DNA from 3 places in the Sphingomonas sp. 320_CC genome. Region 1 is predicted to be linked to each of the others. Evidence: riboswitches for the same ligand, from Rfam matches in the RefSeq annotation. Region 1 holds a riboswitch; each other region holds the start of a gene.
The links. Region 1 has a riboswitch for cobalamin ahead of AC59GX_RS17010 (HoxN/HupN/NixA family nickel/cobalt transporter). Riboswitches for the same ligand answer to the same signal wherever they lie in the genome.

Region 1 (4,500 bases):
GAAGAATCCCGAGATGCTCGCCTATCTCGCCGCCGAGAACGCCTATGCCGACGCGCAACTCGCGTCGCTGAAGCCGCTCCAGGCCAAGCTGTACGAAGAGACCGTCTCGCACATCAAGCAGGACGACAGCTCGGTGCCGTATCCGAAGAACGGCTATTATTACGGCTCGCGGTTCCAGACCGGCGCGGATTACCCGATCCTCGAACGCCGCAAGGGCAGCCGTACCGCGCCCGCCGAAACGCTGTTCGACGAGCCGGCGATGGCGAAGGGCCACAGCTTCTTCGCGCTGAGCGACTGGGCAGTGAGCCCCGACAACCGCCGCGTCGCCTGGGCCGAAGACACCGTCGGCCGTCGCCAGTATGTCCTCAAGGTAAAGGACCTAGCGACCGGCGCGACGATCGCCGACACGCTCTCGAACATCGAGCCGAACGTGGTCTGGGCGGACGACAACAAGACCGTGCTGTACGTCGAGAAAGACCCGGTCACGCTACGCGGCTACCGCGTGAAGGCGCATGTCCTCGGCACGCCCGTCGCCAGCGACCGGTTGCTGTACGAGGAGAAGGACGACACCTATTCGATGGGCGTCGCGCGCACCGCCGACGACAAGTTCGTCTGCATCGGCGTGAGCAGCACGGTCAGCGACGAGCAGCGCTGCGCCCCCGCCGCCGCCCCGACCAGCTTCACGATCGTCGCACCGCGTGCGCGCGAGTTCCGCTACAGCGCGGATCACATTGGCAACCGCTGGATCATCCGCACCAACAAGGCAGCGAAGAACTACAAGCTGGTGACCGTCGCCGACGCCGATCTGGCCAAAGGCACGGCGGCGTGGCGCGACCTGACGCCAGCCAGCGACACCGTCTTCATCGAAGGCTTCAAACCGTTCGACGGCTTCGTCGCGATCGACCAGCGCGAAGGCGGCAATCGCATGATCCGCGTGCTGAACGACGCGGGCAAGTCGACGCCCGTGACCGCCGACGAGCCCGCCTATCGCATGTCGTTCGACGTCAACGAGGAGACCGCGACGCCGTGGGTCCGCTACACCTATGGTTCGCTCGTGACGCCGACCACGACCTACGAGGTCAACGCGAAAACCGGCGAGCGTCGCGTGCTGAAGGTCGCACCGGTGCCAGGCTACGACCCTGCGAAATACGTCACCGAACGCGTCTGGGCGCCGGCGCGTGACGGCACGCGGATCCCCGTGTCGCTGGTATACGCCAAGGGAACCAAGCGAGACGGCACCGCGCCGCTCTTCCAATACGCCTATGGCAGCTATGGGATATCCAGCGACCCGGCAGTCGACCCCGGTCGCATCGGCCTGCTCGATCGCGGCGTGATCTACGCGATCGCGCATATCCGCGGCGGGCAGGAGATGGGGCGCGGCTGGTATGACGACGGGCATCTGCTCAACAAGAAGAACAGCTTCACCGACTTCATCGACGTCACCCGCTATCTCGTCGCACAGAAATACGCCGCCAAGGACCGCGTCGCGGCGATGGGCGGCAGCGCGGGCGGGCTGCTGATGGGCGGTGTCGCGAACATGGCGCCAGCCGACTATAAGCTGATCATCGCGCAGGTGCCGTTCGTCGACGTGGTGACGACGATGCTCGACGCGTCGATCCCGCTGACGACGTTCGAGTATGACGAATGGGGCAACCCCGCGCAGAAGGCGTCGTACGACTATATGCTGAGCTATTCGCCGTACGACAACGTCAAGGCGAAGGCGTATCCGGCGCTCTATGTCGGCACCGGACTGTGGGACAGCCAGGTGCAATATTACGAGCCGACCAAATGGGTCGCTAAGCTCCGCGAACTGAAGACCGACAAGAACCCGCTGCTGTTCCGCGTCAACATGGAGGCAGGGCATGGCGGCAAGTCCGGGCGGTTCGAACGCTATCGGCAAAATTCGGAATGGCAGGCGTTCATGCTGCAACAGCTTGGTGTCGCGAAGTAGCGCGACCGTTGGCACGCGACCCGAAGCAGGGTACCGAACACGCGGGACGCGGCTTCCAGCCGTTTCCCGTGATCGCGTCGGTGCCCGGAAGGGCTTGATTGGGAATGCGGTGCGGACGGTTCGCCGTCCCATGCCGCGGCTGTCCCTGCAACTGTAAGCGGCGAGCGAGACGCACGAGCCCTTTTCGCGAGGGCAGCCACTGGGTGAAAACCTGGGAAGGCGTGCATCGAGCAGCGACCCGCGAGCCAGGAGACCTGCCGGCGTCTGGTCGCTCTTGTCCCGGTCCAGGGGGTGGCCGAGGCACGGTGAACGCCGCCTGCGTGACACTGGCTGAGCGACGACCATGTGGCGGGGGCCGCATCGGTGTCGTGCGTCGGCCGCTCATGGCGTCCGGTCGTCGCATGGCCCGGCCGTTTTCGGCAGGCCCCGGTCCTCGTCGGACGCTGCGGGGTTTGTGCATGACGACTTTGACGATGGAACGACCGACGCGGGTTTCGACCCGAAAGCGCATCGGTTGGATGTTCGCAGGCCTGGTCGCGGCCAACATCGCCGCGTGGTGCTGGGCGTTCTCGCTGTTCCACGCGCAACCGCTGATGCTGGGCACGGCGCTGCTCGCCTGGGGCCTCGGCCTGCGCCACGCGGTCGACGCAGACCACATTGCGGCGATCGACAATGTGACGCGCAAGCTGATGCAGGACGGCCAGCGCCCGATCGCGGTCGGCTTCTGGTTCGCGATCGGCCATTCGGGGATCGTGCTCATCGCGGCGGTCGCGATCGCACTGACCGCCAATGCGCTGTCGCAGTTCGAGGCATTCAAGCAGGTAGGCGGGGTGGTCGCGACCGTCATCTCCGCTGTGTTCCTGTTCACGATCGCCGCGATGAACCTGATCATCCTCCGCTCGGTCTGGCGCACCTTCGGCCATGTCCGCGGCGGCGGCACCTATGTCGAGGAGGACCTCGACCTCCTCCTCGGCAACCGCGGCCTGCTCGCACGTCTGTTCCGCCCGATGTTCCGGCTGGTCACGCGGAGCTGGCACATGGCGCCGCTCGGCTTCCTGTTCGGACTCGGTTTCGACACGGCGACGGAGGTCGCGATCCTTGGCCTCTCAGCGAGCCAGGCCGCCGACGGTCTCTCGATCGGTGTCGTCCTAGTCCTCCCCGTGCTGTTCGCGACCGGCATGGCGCTGGTCGACACCGCGGACGGCGTCGTTATGCTTGGTGCCTATGAATGGGCGTTCGTGAAGCCGATCCGTAAGCTCTACTACAACATAACCATCACCTTGATCTCCGCGATCGTCGCGATCGCAATCGGCGGGATCGAGACGCTCGCGCTGCTCGGATCGAAGCTCGGCTTCACCGGCGGCATATGGGACGTTGCAACGGCACTCGGCGAGAACTTCAATGGCCTCGGCTTTGCGATCATCGGCCTGTTCGTGCTCTGCTGGGTGCTGAGCTTCGCAATCTACCGCTGGAAACGCTTCGACGAGATCGAAGTCGTGCACGGATAAGCTAGCTCCTCTGTTCCCCAAGCTCGACGCGCTCTCGATCCTCCCCCGCCAGGGGGAGGTGGCGCGAAGCGACGGAGGGGGAGGACGACGATCACGTTTGTTCCGTGTCCTCCCCCTCCGTCTGGCAAGTGCCAGCCACCTCCCCCTCGCGGGGGAGCATCGAAAACTACCGATATGCGAATTGGCAGTCCCGCCAAACTGCTCTAACCCACCCCCGAGGCTCGGTTTCACCGAACCTCACAGATCGCGCCGGTGCCCTTCGGGGCTTGAATGGGAATGCGGTGCGGGAGTTCCTCCCAATGCCGCGGCTGTCCCTGCAACTGTAAGCGGTGAGCGAGACGCACACGCCCTTCACGAGAAGGGCAGCCACTGGGGAAACCTGGGAAGGCGTACGTCGAGCCTCGACCCGCGAGCCAGGAGACCTGCCAGCGCATATGGTCGCTCTTGCTACGATCCAGGGGATGGTCGCGGCACGGTACTCCGTCTGAGCGACGAACGCGTGCGGCCCTATGGTCGTGCGTGCGTGTGCTCGCAGGAGAATACCAATGCCCGATCTTTCAAAGGTCCCCGTCACCATCGTCACCGGCTTTCTCGGAGCCGGCAAGACCACGCTCATCAGCCACCTGATCCGCAACGCGAACGGCCGCCGTCTCGCCGTCGTCGTCAACGAATTCGGCACGCTCGGTATCGACGGCGACATCCTCAAGGGCTGTGCGATCCCCGATTGCCCGGCGGAGAACGTGATCGAGCTGGCGAACGGCTGCATCTGCTGCACGGTGGCGGATGATTTCATCCCGACCGTGGAGGCGCTCCTCGCGCTCGACCCGCGCCCCGATCACATCCTGATCGAGACCTCCGGCCTCGCGCTGCCCAAGCCGCTGCTCAAGGCGTTCGACTGGCCAGCGATCCGCTCGCGCATCACCGTCGACGGCGTCATCGCGCTCGCCGATGCCGAAGCAGTCGCCGCCGGTCGCTTCGCGCCAGATGTCGCTGCGCTCGACGCCCAACGCGCCGCCGACCCCAGCGTCGATCACGAGACGC
Region 2 (4,500 bases), 130 kb from region 1:
CAGGCCAGCGGCCCCATCCTCGACGCAAACGGCACCAAGATGATGAGCCACCACGCCGTCAGCCCGACCGCGTGCAGCAGCACGAGCTTGGCGGTCATCTGAGCGACGATCGCGACGACGCCGAAGCTGCCGATATGCGGATCGGCCATCACCGCGAGCAACCGCGTCCGATCGCCATGCGCCGCGCCCAGCCCGTCGGCGAGATCGGCCAGCCCGTCGAGGTGCAATGCGCCCGTGACGGCGATCCACGTCAGCAACGCGGCGCACGCCCCGGTCCAGGGGTCGATCGATGCACCTGCCCGTCCCGCCGAGGCGACGAGCACGCCGATCGCCAGTCCGACGAGCGGATAGTATCGGATCGCCGCGGCAAAGTCGGGAGCCCCGGCCTCGACGCGCGGCATCGGCAGGCGCGTCAGGAAACCGAACGCGACGACCAGCCGCTTCACGTCGCCAGCCCGACGATCTGCACCGTCCGATCCGGCTCCGGCCAGATCCGCAACGACACAAGCGCGGCATAAGGCAGGTCGAACGCCCATGTCCGGCGACGATCGAACCCACACAGGTCCGCGAGCGCCGCCCGGATAGCGCCACCGTGCGTGACGACCAACGTCGGCACCGACGGAAGTACCGCCAAGGCATTGCCGACCCGGTCCAGCAACGACGACCATCGCTCACCGTCCGGCGGCGGAGCAGCGTCCGGATCGTCGTGGAACCGAGCGAAGGCCGCCGGATCGATATCGGCTGGACGCATTCCGTCCCACGCTCCGAAGTCGAGTTCGCGCCACCGTCGATCGACCTCGCCGACGATGCCCCGCACGCTGCCGATCGCCGTCGCGCAATCGCGAGTACGCTTCAGGTCTGACGACACGATCGCGGCAACCTTCAGCCCTGCGGCTCGCCGGACGCACGCCGCAACGCCGGCCTCCGTCACCGGATCGTCCGTTCGCCCCAGCAACAGGCCTTTGCGGACGGGCGCGCCATGCCGCATCAGGTACAGCATGTGCGAACCGGTCACGCGACGGAGACCCCTGCCTCGGCAAACGTCGCCATCTCGTCATGCGTCGCCAGCGCCGCGCGGACGAGCAACGTCGCCACCGCCGCGCCGCTCCCCTCGCCTAACCGCATGCCCAGCGACAACAGGGGATCGAGGTCCAATGCCCGCAACAATCGCGCATGACCCGGCTCGGCCGACACGTGGCCGGCAAGACAATGCGCGAGAATATCCGGGCACGCAGCGGCGATCGGCGAGACCGCGGCACAGCATATGAAGCCATCGAGCATGACGGGTACGCCTGCGAGACGCGCAGCTATGACCGCGCCTGCGATCGCCGCAAGTTCACGACCGCCAAGCCGGCGTAGCGTCTCGAACGGCGTGCTCAGTGCGTCCCGGTGCAGCGCCAGCCCGGCCTCCACGGTCGCGATCTTGCGGGCCATGCCGTCGTCGTCGACTCCGGTACCGGGCCCGACCCAGTCGCGTGCCGATCCATCGAAGCTGGCGAGGCACAGCGCGGCGGCGGAGGTCGAGTTGCCGATCCCCATCTCGCCGAGCACGATCAGATCGGGTGCGTCCGCAACGACGGCGGCGCCCGCGTTGATCGCCGCGAGGCATTCCTCCTCCGACATCGACGGGGCGACGGTGAAATCGATGGTCGGCCGGTCGAGATCGAGCGGGACGACTCTGAGATCGAGCCCCGCCGCGCGCGACAGCGCGTTGATTGCCGCGCCGCCATGTTCGAAATTGGCCACCATCTGCGCCGTGACGGAGGCCGGAAACGCACTGACGCCGCGATCGACGATGCCGTGATTACCCGCGAAGATCACCACCCGGCCGCGATCGAGCCGCGGGCGTTCATGGCCCTGCCAACCGGCCATGAAGACGGCAATCTCTTCCAACCGCCCGAGCGAGCCCGGCGGCTTGGTCAGTTGCCCCTGCCGCGCCACTGCCGCCGATCGAGCGGCTTCGTCCGGCTGCGGCAACGCGCTCAAGGATGATAGAAATGCCCCGGCTGTCGGAAAAAAAGTCATTCCACGACGAACCCGGCAGGCGGCGTGCGGGTGATGAAATGGCCCTTCACGCCCTGCGGCCATTGTTTGAACGGCACCTGTCCGAACGCACTCTCGCCGTAGAGCCGTGCGTAATCCAGGATCGCACGGGCAGCGTCTTCGGTCGGCTCGAAACGGCCTAGCACATAGCCGACCTTGGCGGGTGCGCGCAGATGGATGGTGCAGAAATCCTGGCACGCGAACAGGCACGGCATTTCCTGCACGGCTACGTCGGCATAGGCGGGATCGCTCGCCTGCACTGCCTTCAGCGCACTGACCAGCCGCGCGCCGCCACGCTGGCCCTGCTCGTCGTCGCGCGCGTCGGCGGAATGGCGGCACGTGTTGCACGCGACCACCGCGACGCCGTCCTCGACCGGCTTCAGCATGTCCGTTCCCGGACGATCTTGGAATGATGTGTACTTGGCATAGGAACCCCTTCGGACAGTCGGTCCCGCACCGCGCAAAGGGCGAGAAGCGGACGCCTCCTGCCTTCGCGCGACGCGAAGCGATGTCGTCGCTCGGGGTGTTACCCGTCCGTTCGGCGCACCCTGGCCGGACGAAAGACGACCGCGACGGGCAGGTCTCCTGGCTCGCGGGTCAACGCCGTCCGCGCCGCCTTCTCGGGAACATCCCAATGGCATGAGGCACAATGGCTCGCCGCGTACAGTTGCAGGGGCAGCCGGGTGTTTCCCGTTCCCATTTTCATCCCCCTCGGCGTGAGCATCGGGGGAACCTGTCGCGGGCGAAGCGATAGGCGGGAGGAAGACCCGGCGCAAGACACGGCTACGTCGGTCAGAAGTCCGCCAGCCGTCCCCACGCCCTCCCGTCATCCTGACGAAAGTCAGGATCCAGGGTAACGGGCGGCAGCCTTCGTGGCTCTGGGGCCTGACTTTCGTCAGGATGACGGACGGTCCTCGTAACGGACCGTAGAGTAGGAAGCCGCCTAGAACTCCACGCCCGCCTGCGCCTTCACGCCCGACCGAAACGGATGCTTCACCTGCGTCATCTCGGTCACGAGGTCCGCCACCTCGATCAACGCATCAGGCGCGTTCCGCCCGGTCACCACGACATGCGTCATCTCCGGCTTCGCCGCCAGCACCGCCAGCACCTCGTCGACCGGCAGATACTCGTAGCGCAACACGATGTTCAGTTCGTCCGCCACCACCATTGCATAGGACGGATCGGCGATCATCCGCTTCACCTCGTCCCACGCCTCACGCGCCACCGCGATGTCGCGGGCGCGGTCCTGCGTGTCCCAAGTGAAGCCCTCCCCCATCGGCTTGAACTCGCACAGCGCGGGGAACGCATCGAAGATCGTCTTCTCGCCGGTCGCCATCGCGCCCTTGACGAACTGCACCATGCCGACCTTCCGCCCATGCCCGATCATCCGCACCGCCATGCCGAACGCGGCGGTCGACTTGCCCTTGCCCTTGCCGGTGTGGACGATGATCAGCCCCTTCTCGATCGTCTTGCTCGCGACGATCCGGTCCTGGACCTCCTTGCGCTTGGCGCTCTTGGCATTCTGTTCGTCGTCGGTCCGCATGATCAAGTCCTCTCGTCCTCCCGATGGCGGATCGCGCCGCGCGGCGCTAGAGCGACCGACATGCTCCGCATCACCGACCTCAAGCTGCCGCTCAACCACGCCGACGAAGCGCTCCCCGCCGCGATCCGCGACCGCCTGCGCGTTACCCCGCGCGACCTGATCCGCTACACCATCGCCAGACGCGCGCACGATGCCCGCGACAAGATGGACATCCAGCTCGTCTATTCGGTCGATGTCACGCTGAAGAACGAGGACACCGTCCTCACCCGCTTCCGCAAGGATCGTCACGTCCAGCGCACGCCGGATACCGGCTACCGCTTCGTCACCAAGGGCGGCGCGAGCTACACCGGCCCCCGCCCGGTGGTGGTCGGCGCGGGCCCATGCGGGCTGTTCGCCGGCCTGATCCTCGCGCAGATGGGGTTCCGCCCGATCATCCTCGACCGCGGCAAGGTCGTCCGCGAACGCACCAAGGATACCTGGGGTCTCTGGCGCAAAAGCGTCCTCAACCCCGAATCGAACGTCCAGTTCGGCGAGGGCGGCGCCGGCACCTTCTCCGACGGCAAGCTCTGGAGCCAGATCAAGGACCCGCGCCACTTGGGCCGCAAGGTCCTGACCGAGTTCGTGAAAGCCGGTGCGCCACCCGAAATCCTCACCGAAGCGCATCCGCATATCGGCACCTTCCGTCTCGTCACGATGGTCGAGAGCATGCGCGAGACGATCGAGGCGCTCGGCGGCGAATACCGCTTCTCGACGCGCGTCGACGGTCTCGACATCGTCGAGGAGGCCGGCACTCGCCAGCTTCGCGGTCTTCATCTCAGCACCGGCGACTATCTCGAAGCCAACCACGTCGTCTTCGCGGTCGGCCACAGCGCGCGCGACACGTTCGAGATGCTGCATGCCAAGGGCGTCTACGT
Region 3 (4,500 bases), on a different contig from region 1:
CAATGCCTCCAGTCGCGCGCTGCTGATCTTCGACGGCGTGCCGCAGGCGGATCCGTTCGGCGGCTGGGTCGCGTTTCCGGCGTATGCGACGGGGCGGCTCGGGCGCATTCGCGTGACGCGCGGCGGCGGGAGCGGGTATCAGGGGCCGGGGGCGTTGGCGGGGACGGTCGAGCTCGAGAGCGCGACGCCGGACCAGGCGGCGCCTTTCCAGGGCAGTGTCGCGTATGGCAGCCGGGATTCGGTCGATGCACAGGGCTCTGCGGCACTGGTGCACGGGTCTGGGTTTGCGACCTTGTCCGGAGCCTATGCGCGCGGGGACGGCTTCACGCCGACCGTCGAGGAAAGCCGGGGAATCGTCGATCGCGCCGCGCCGTACGAGCAGGCGTCGGGCGCGCTGCGGACCGTCGTCGGGATCGGCTCGAAGACCGAATTGCAGATGAATGCGAGCGCGTTCACCGATCGGCGCGACCGGGGGAGCGACTTTACCGACAACAAGAGCGAAGGCGCGGACGCGAGCGTCCGGCTCATCGGGCGCGGGCGCTGGGGGTATTCGGCGCTGGCGTATCTGCAAACGCGCGCGTTCGCGAGCAGCTTCAACAGCATCAACGCCGCGCGGACGACCGCGATCCAGTCGCTGAACCAGTATAATACGCCCGCCACCGGGCTTGGCGGACGGATCGAGATCGCTCCGCCGCTGGGCGAGAGCATCACGCTGCGTCTGGGCGCGGATGTTCGCGATGTCAGCGGCAAGACGCAGGAGCTGTATACGTTCGTCAACACCGTGCCGACGCGGCGGCGCGAGGCCGGCGGGAGCACGACGACAACCGGCGTGTTTGCCGATGGGAGCTTGGTTGCTGGCGACTTCACGTTCAGTCTTGGCGGCCGGGTTGACTGGTGGTCGATCGACGGCGGCTATCTGTCCGAACGGCCGCTGGCCGGCGGCGCGGCGTTGACCAATCTTCGATATGCGGACCGCGATGGCAGCGAGACGACCGGCCGGGCGGGCGTAGCGTATCAGCCGGTGGAGGCGATCACGCTGCGCGCGGCCGGGTATCGCGGGTGGCGGCTGCCGACGCTCAACGAGCTGTATCGGCCGTTTCGCGTCGGCAACGATGCGACCGCGGCGAATGCGCTGTTGTCGCCGGAGCGGCTGACCGGGGTCGAGGGCGGGGTGACGCTGACGCCTGCGCCGGGCGTGAGCATCGCCGCGACGTATTTCTACAACCGGCTGAAGGATGCGGTGGCGAACGTCACGACGACCACGCCGACGCAGGTGTTGCCGGGGGTGACGACCTACCGCGTTCGCCAGAACCTCGACGCGATCCGCGCGCATGGGTTCGAGTTGAATGCGGCGTATCGGCCGGGTCCGTTTGGTGTTCAGGCGTCGTGGTCGCACACGAACTCAAAGGTCGAGGGATCGGGGATCACGGCTGCGCTGGACGGCGTGCGACCGGCGCAGACCCCTCGCGACCAGGTTTCTGGGACGGTCGACTGGCGACGCGACGCGGCGACGCTGTCACTGACGGTGCGGCATATCGGCCAGCAGTTCGACGACGACCAGAATACGCGCGTGCTTGGGGCTGCGACGACGCTCGATGCGTATGCAGCGTTGCCGATCCTGCGGTCGCTGGTTGCCGAGTTTCGGGCCGAGAATTTCCTCAACGAGCGGGTCGAGGCAGGGGTCAGCGGCGCGAACATCGTCGAGCGCGCCACCCCGCGGACGATCTGGGTCGGGCTGCGCTACGGCGGGCGGTGATATTCTTTCTGCTAAGGAAAACGAAGGCATCATGTTTCCCCGCGAAGGCGGGGACCCAGACTGGACTCCCGCCTTCGCGGGAGAACAAGGGAGGGAAAGCGACGTCCCGACTAACACGCCACCACCCCGGCGGAGGCCGGGGCCCAGTTGGCAAGGTCGCAGTAACGACGGACCGCGCTTAGTTAGTGACATTCCCCAACTGGGCCCCGGCCTCCGCCGGGGTGGTGCGGTGGACGGTGAGGGAGCTTACGATCCTCCCCCGCAAGGGGGAGGTGGCACCGAAGGTGACGGAGGGGGAGGCATGCGATCACCCCCGTTTCCGTGTCCGCCCCCTCCGTCTGGCAAGCGCCAGCCACCTCCCCCTGGCGGGGGAGGATCAGCAGGCCCCGCGTTGACCCGTGCCTGGCGCACGACTAATGCCGCGTACGTGAAGGGTTCCCCGCAACGGGATCAAAAGGGAAGTCGGTGCGCGGGCCGGGTCGTCACGATCCAAATCCGCAAGACCGGCGCTGTACCCGCAACTGTGACCGGATAGCGGCCACCCCGATATGCCACTGGGTCTCGGCCTGGGAAGGTGGGGTGGGCGCGGCGACCCGGAAGCCAGGAGACCTGCCTGTCACGGTCGATCCACTGCGCGGGCGGGTGTCCGGCGCGGACGAGTGCTCCGGTCCAGCCGGGTTTCCTCGAGCGAGAGACGTCTGGCCGCCCGGCGAATGGTCGCTGGCGGTTCTGGTTAGGACGCAGCCGAATGACGAAATTCTTCCTTCTCCTGAGTGCCGCGGCGATCGCATCGCCCGCCTATTCTCAGACCATATCCAACCCAGACGCCCCCGAAATCGTCGTCACCGCGACCCGCGCTGCGCAACCGCTGAGCGAGATCGGCCAGGCCGTGACCGTGATCGACCGCGCCGAGATCGAGCGCCGCCAGACCACCATCGTCTCCGACCTGCTCGCGACCACGCCTGGCGTCACCGTCACGCGTAACGGCACGGTCGGCGCGCTGACCAGCGTCCGCATCCGCGGTGCCGAGGCGGATCAGACGCTCGTCGTGATCGACGGCGTGCGCGTCAACGATCCCTCGTCGACCGGCGGCGGCTTCAACTTCGGCAACCTCCTGTCGAGTTCGGTCGAGCGGATCGAAATATTGCGCGGTCCTAACTCGGTGCCATGGGGCAGCCAGGCGATCGGCGGCGTCGTCAACATCATCACCGCCGCACCGACCGAAGGCGTCCAGGCGCGCGCCAACGCCGAATATGGCTATGCCGACAGCGTGTTCGCGAGCGCGGGCGTGTCGGGCAAGTCGGGTCAGGTGTCCGGATCGCTGACCGGCGGATATCTGCGCACCGACGGCATCTCGTCGGCGGCCAGCGGCACCGAGCGCGACGGCTATCGCCAATATGGCGCAACCGGGCGGGTCGGCGTCGAGTTCGCGCCGGGCATCGGCCTCGACCTGCGCGGCTATTTCGCCGACAGTCGCGTCGCGATCGACGGCTTCCCGGCCCCTGATTACGTGCTCGCCGACACCGCCGAATATTCGAAGACGCGCGAAGCCTATGGTTACGCGGGGCTCCATGCGAACTTCGCCGACGGTCGGTTCAACAACCGCGTGGCCTTCACGATCGCCGACATCAACCGCGACAATTACGACCCGAGCTTCGGCAGCGATCCGTCGTTCATCGGTCGCGGCCGCAGCGAACGCTACGAGTATCAGGGCGACTTCCGCCCCCTCGACCAAGTGCGCGTCGTCGCAGGCGTCGAGCGCGAGAACAGCCGCTTCAACGACGGCTTCACCTTCGCGGATACCGGCATCACCAGCGTCTACGGCCAGCTGATCGTCAAGCCGCTCGACGTCCTCACGATCACCGGCGGCGTCCGTAACGACGACCACGACGATTTCGGCAGCCACACGACGTTCGGCGCGAACGCCGCGCTGGCGTTGCGGACCGGAACCACCGTCCGCGCGAGCTATGGCGAAGGCTTCAAGGCGCCGACCTTGTACCAGCTCTTCTCCGACTACGGGAATCGCGGCCTCGATCCGGAGACCGCGCGCAACTTCGACGTCGGTGTCGAACAGGCGTTCCTCGACAACCGCGCGCGCGTCGCGGTGACCTATTTCAACCGGCGTACGCGCAACCAGATCGACTTCCGCGACTGCAGTCCGGCGGAGCAGACGACCGCCGGTTCGATCTGCGTCGACCGCCCGTTCGGCGTCTACGACAATATCGCCCGCGCCGAGGCGGACGGCGTCGAGTTCACCTTGGCGCTGCGCCCGGTCGACGCGCTGACGCTGACCGCGAACTACAGCTATATCGACACCGAGAACCGCTCGATCGGCAGCGATTTCGGCAACGATCTCGCGCGCCGTCCCAAGCAGACCGCGAGCGTCGACGCCGATTACCGGTTCGCGTTCGGGCTGTCGGTCGGCGGCACCGTGACGATGGTCGGCGACAGCTTCGACGACGCCGCCAACACCGTGCGACTCGACGGCTATGCGCTGGCGGGCGTCCGCGTGGAAATGCCGATCACCGACCAGATTGCACTGTACGGCCGCGTCGATAACCTCACCGACTCGCGGTACGAGACGGTCGCGGGCTACGGCAATTACGGTCGCGCGGCGTATGGCGGCGTACGGTTGCGGCTGAAGTGAGGCGCGGGGCGATCCTCCTCGCGCTCCTGCTCGGGGGCTGCGCGCAATCCCCCGGAGCGGGCGGTGGCGGGGGGATCGTCTCGACCAATCCGTGCGT

Region 2: linked by a shared signal. The riboswitch ahead of AC59GX_RS17620 (DUF1636 domain-containing protein) and the one ahead of AC59GX_RS17010 (HoxN/HupN/NixA family nickel/cobalt transporter) in region 1 are both predicted to bind cobalamin.
Region 3: linked by a shared signal. The riboswitch ahead of AC59GX_RS12090 (TonB-dependent receptor plug domain-containing protein) and the one ahead of AC59GX_RS17010 (HoxN/HupN/NixA family nickel/cobalt transporter) in region 1 are both predicted to bind cobalamin.

Annotation. Positions count from the first base shown of each region.
Region 1 covers NZ_JCAWAE010000004.1:291,963-296,462, forward strand. The annotation lists gene AC59GX_RS17005 (S9 family peptidase) at 1-1,951, shown strand, start outside; cobalamin riboswitch at 2,013-2,227, shown strand; gene AC59GX_RS17010 (HoxN/HupN/NixA family nickel/cobalt transporter) at 2,410-3,459, shown strand; cobalamin riboswitch at 3,693-3,903, shown strand; gene cobW (cobalamin biosynthesis protein CobW) at 4,005-4,500, shown strand, end outside.
Region 2 covers NZ_JCAWAE010000004.1:425,453-429,952, forward strand. The annotation lists gene cobS (adenosylcobinamide-GDP ribazoletransferase) at 1-446, opposite strand, end outside; gene AC59GX_RS17610 (histidine phosphatase family protein) at 443-1,000, opposite strand; gene cobT (nicotinate-nucleotide--dimethylbenzimidazole phosphoribosyltransferase) at 1,012-2,025, opposite strand; gene AC59GX_RS17620 (DUF1636 domain-containing protein) at 2,022-2,429, opposite strand; cobalamin riboswitch at 2,602-2,795, opposite strand; gene cobO (cob(I)yrinic acid a,c-diamide adenosyltransferase) at 2,987-3,586, opposite strand; gene AC59GX_RS17630 (NAD(P)/FAD-dependent oxidoreductase) at 3,647-4,500, shown strand, end outside.
Region 3 covers NZ_JCAWAE010000003.1:116,662-121,161, forward strand. The annotation lists gene AC59GX_RS12085 (TonB-dependent receptor) at 1-1,756, shown strand, start outside; cobalamin riboswitch at 2,172-2,387, shown strand; gene AC59GX_RS12090 (TonB-dependent receptor plug domain-containing protein) at 2,505-4,403, shown strand; gene AC59GX_RS12095 (ABC transporter substrate-binding protein) at 4,400-4,500, shown strand, end outside.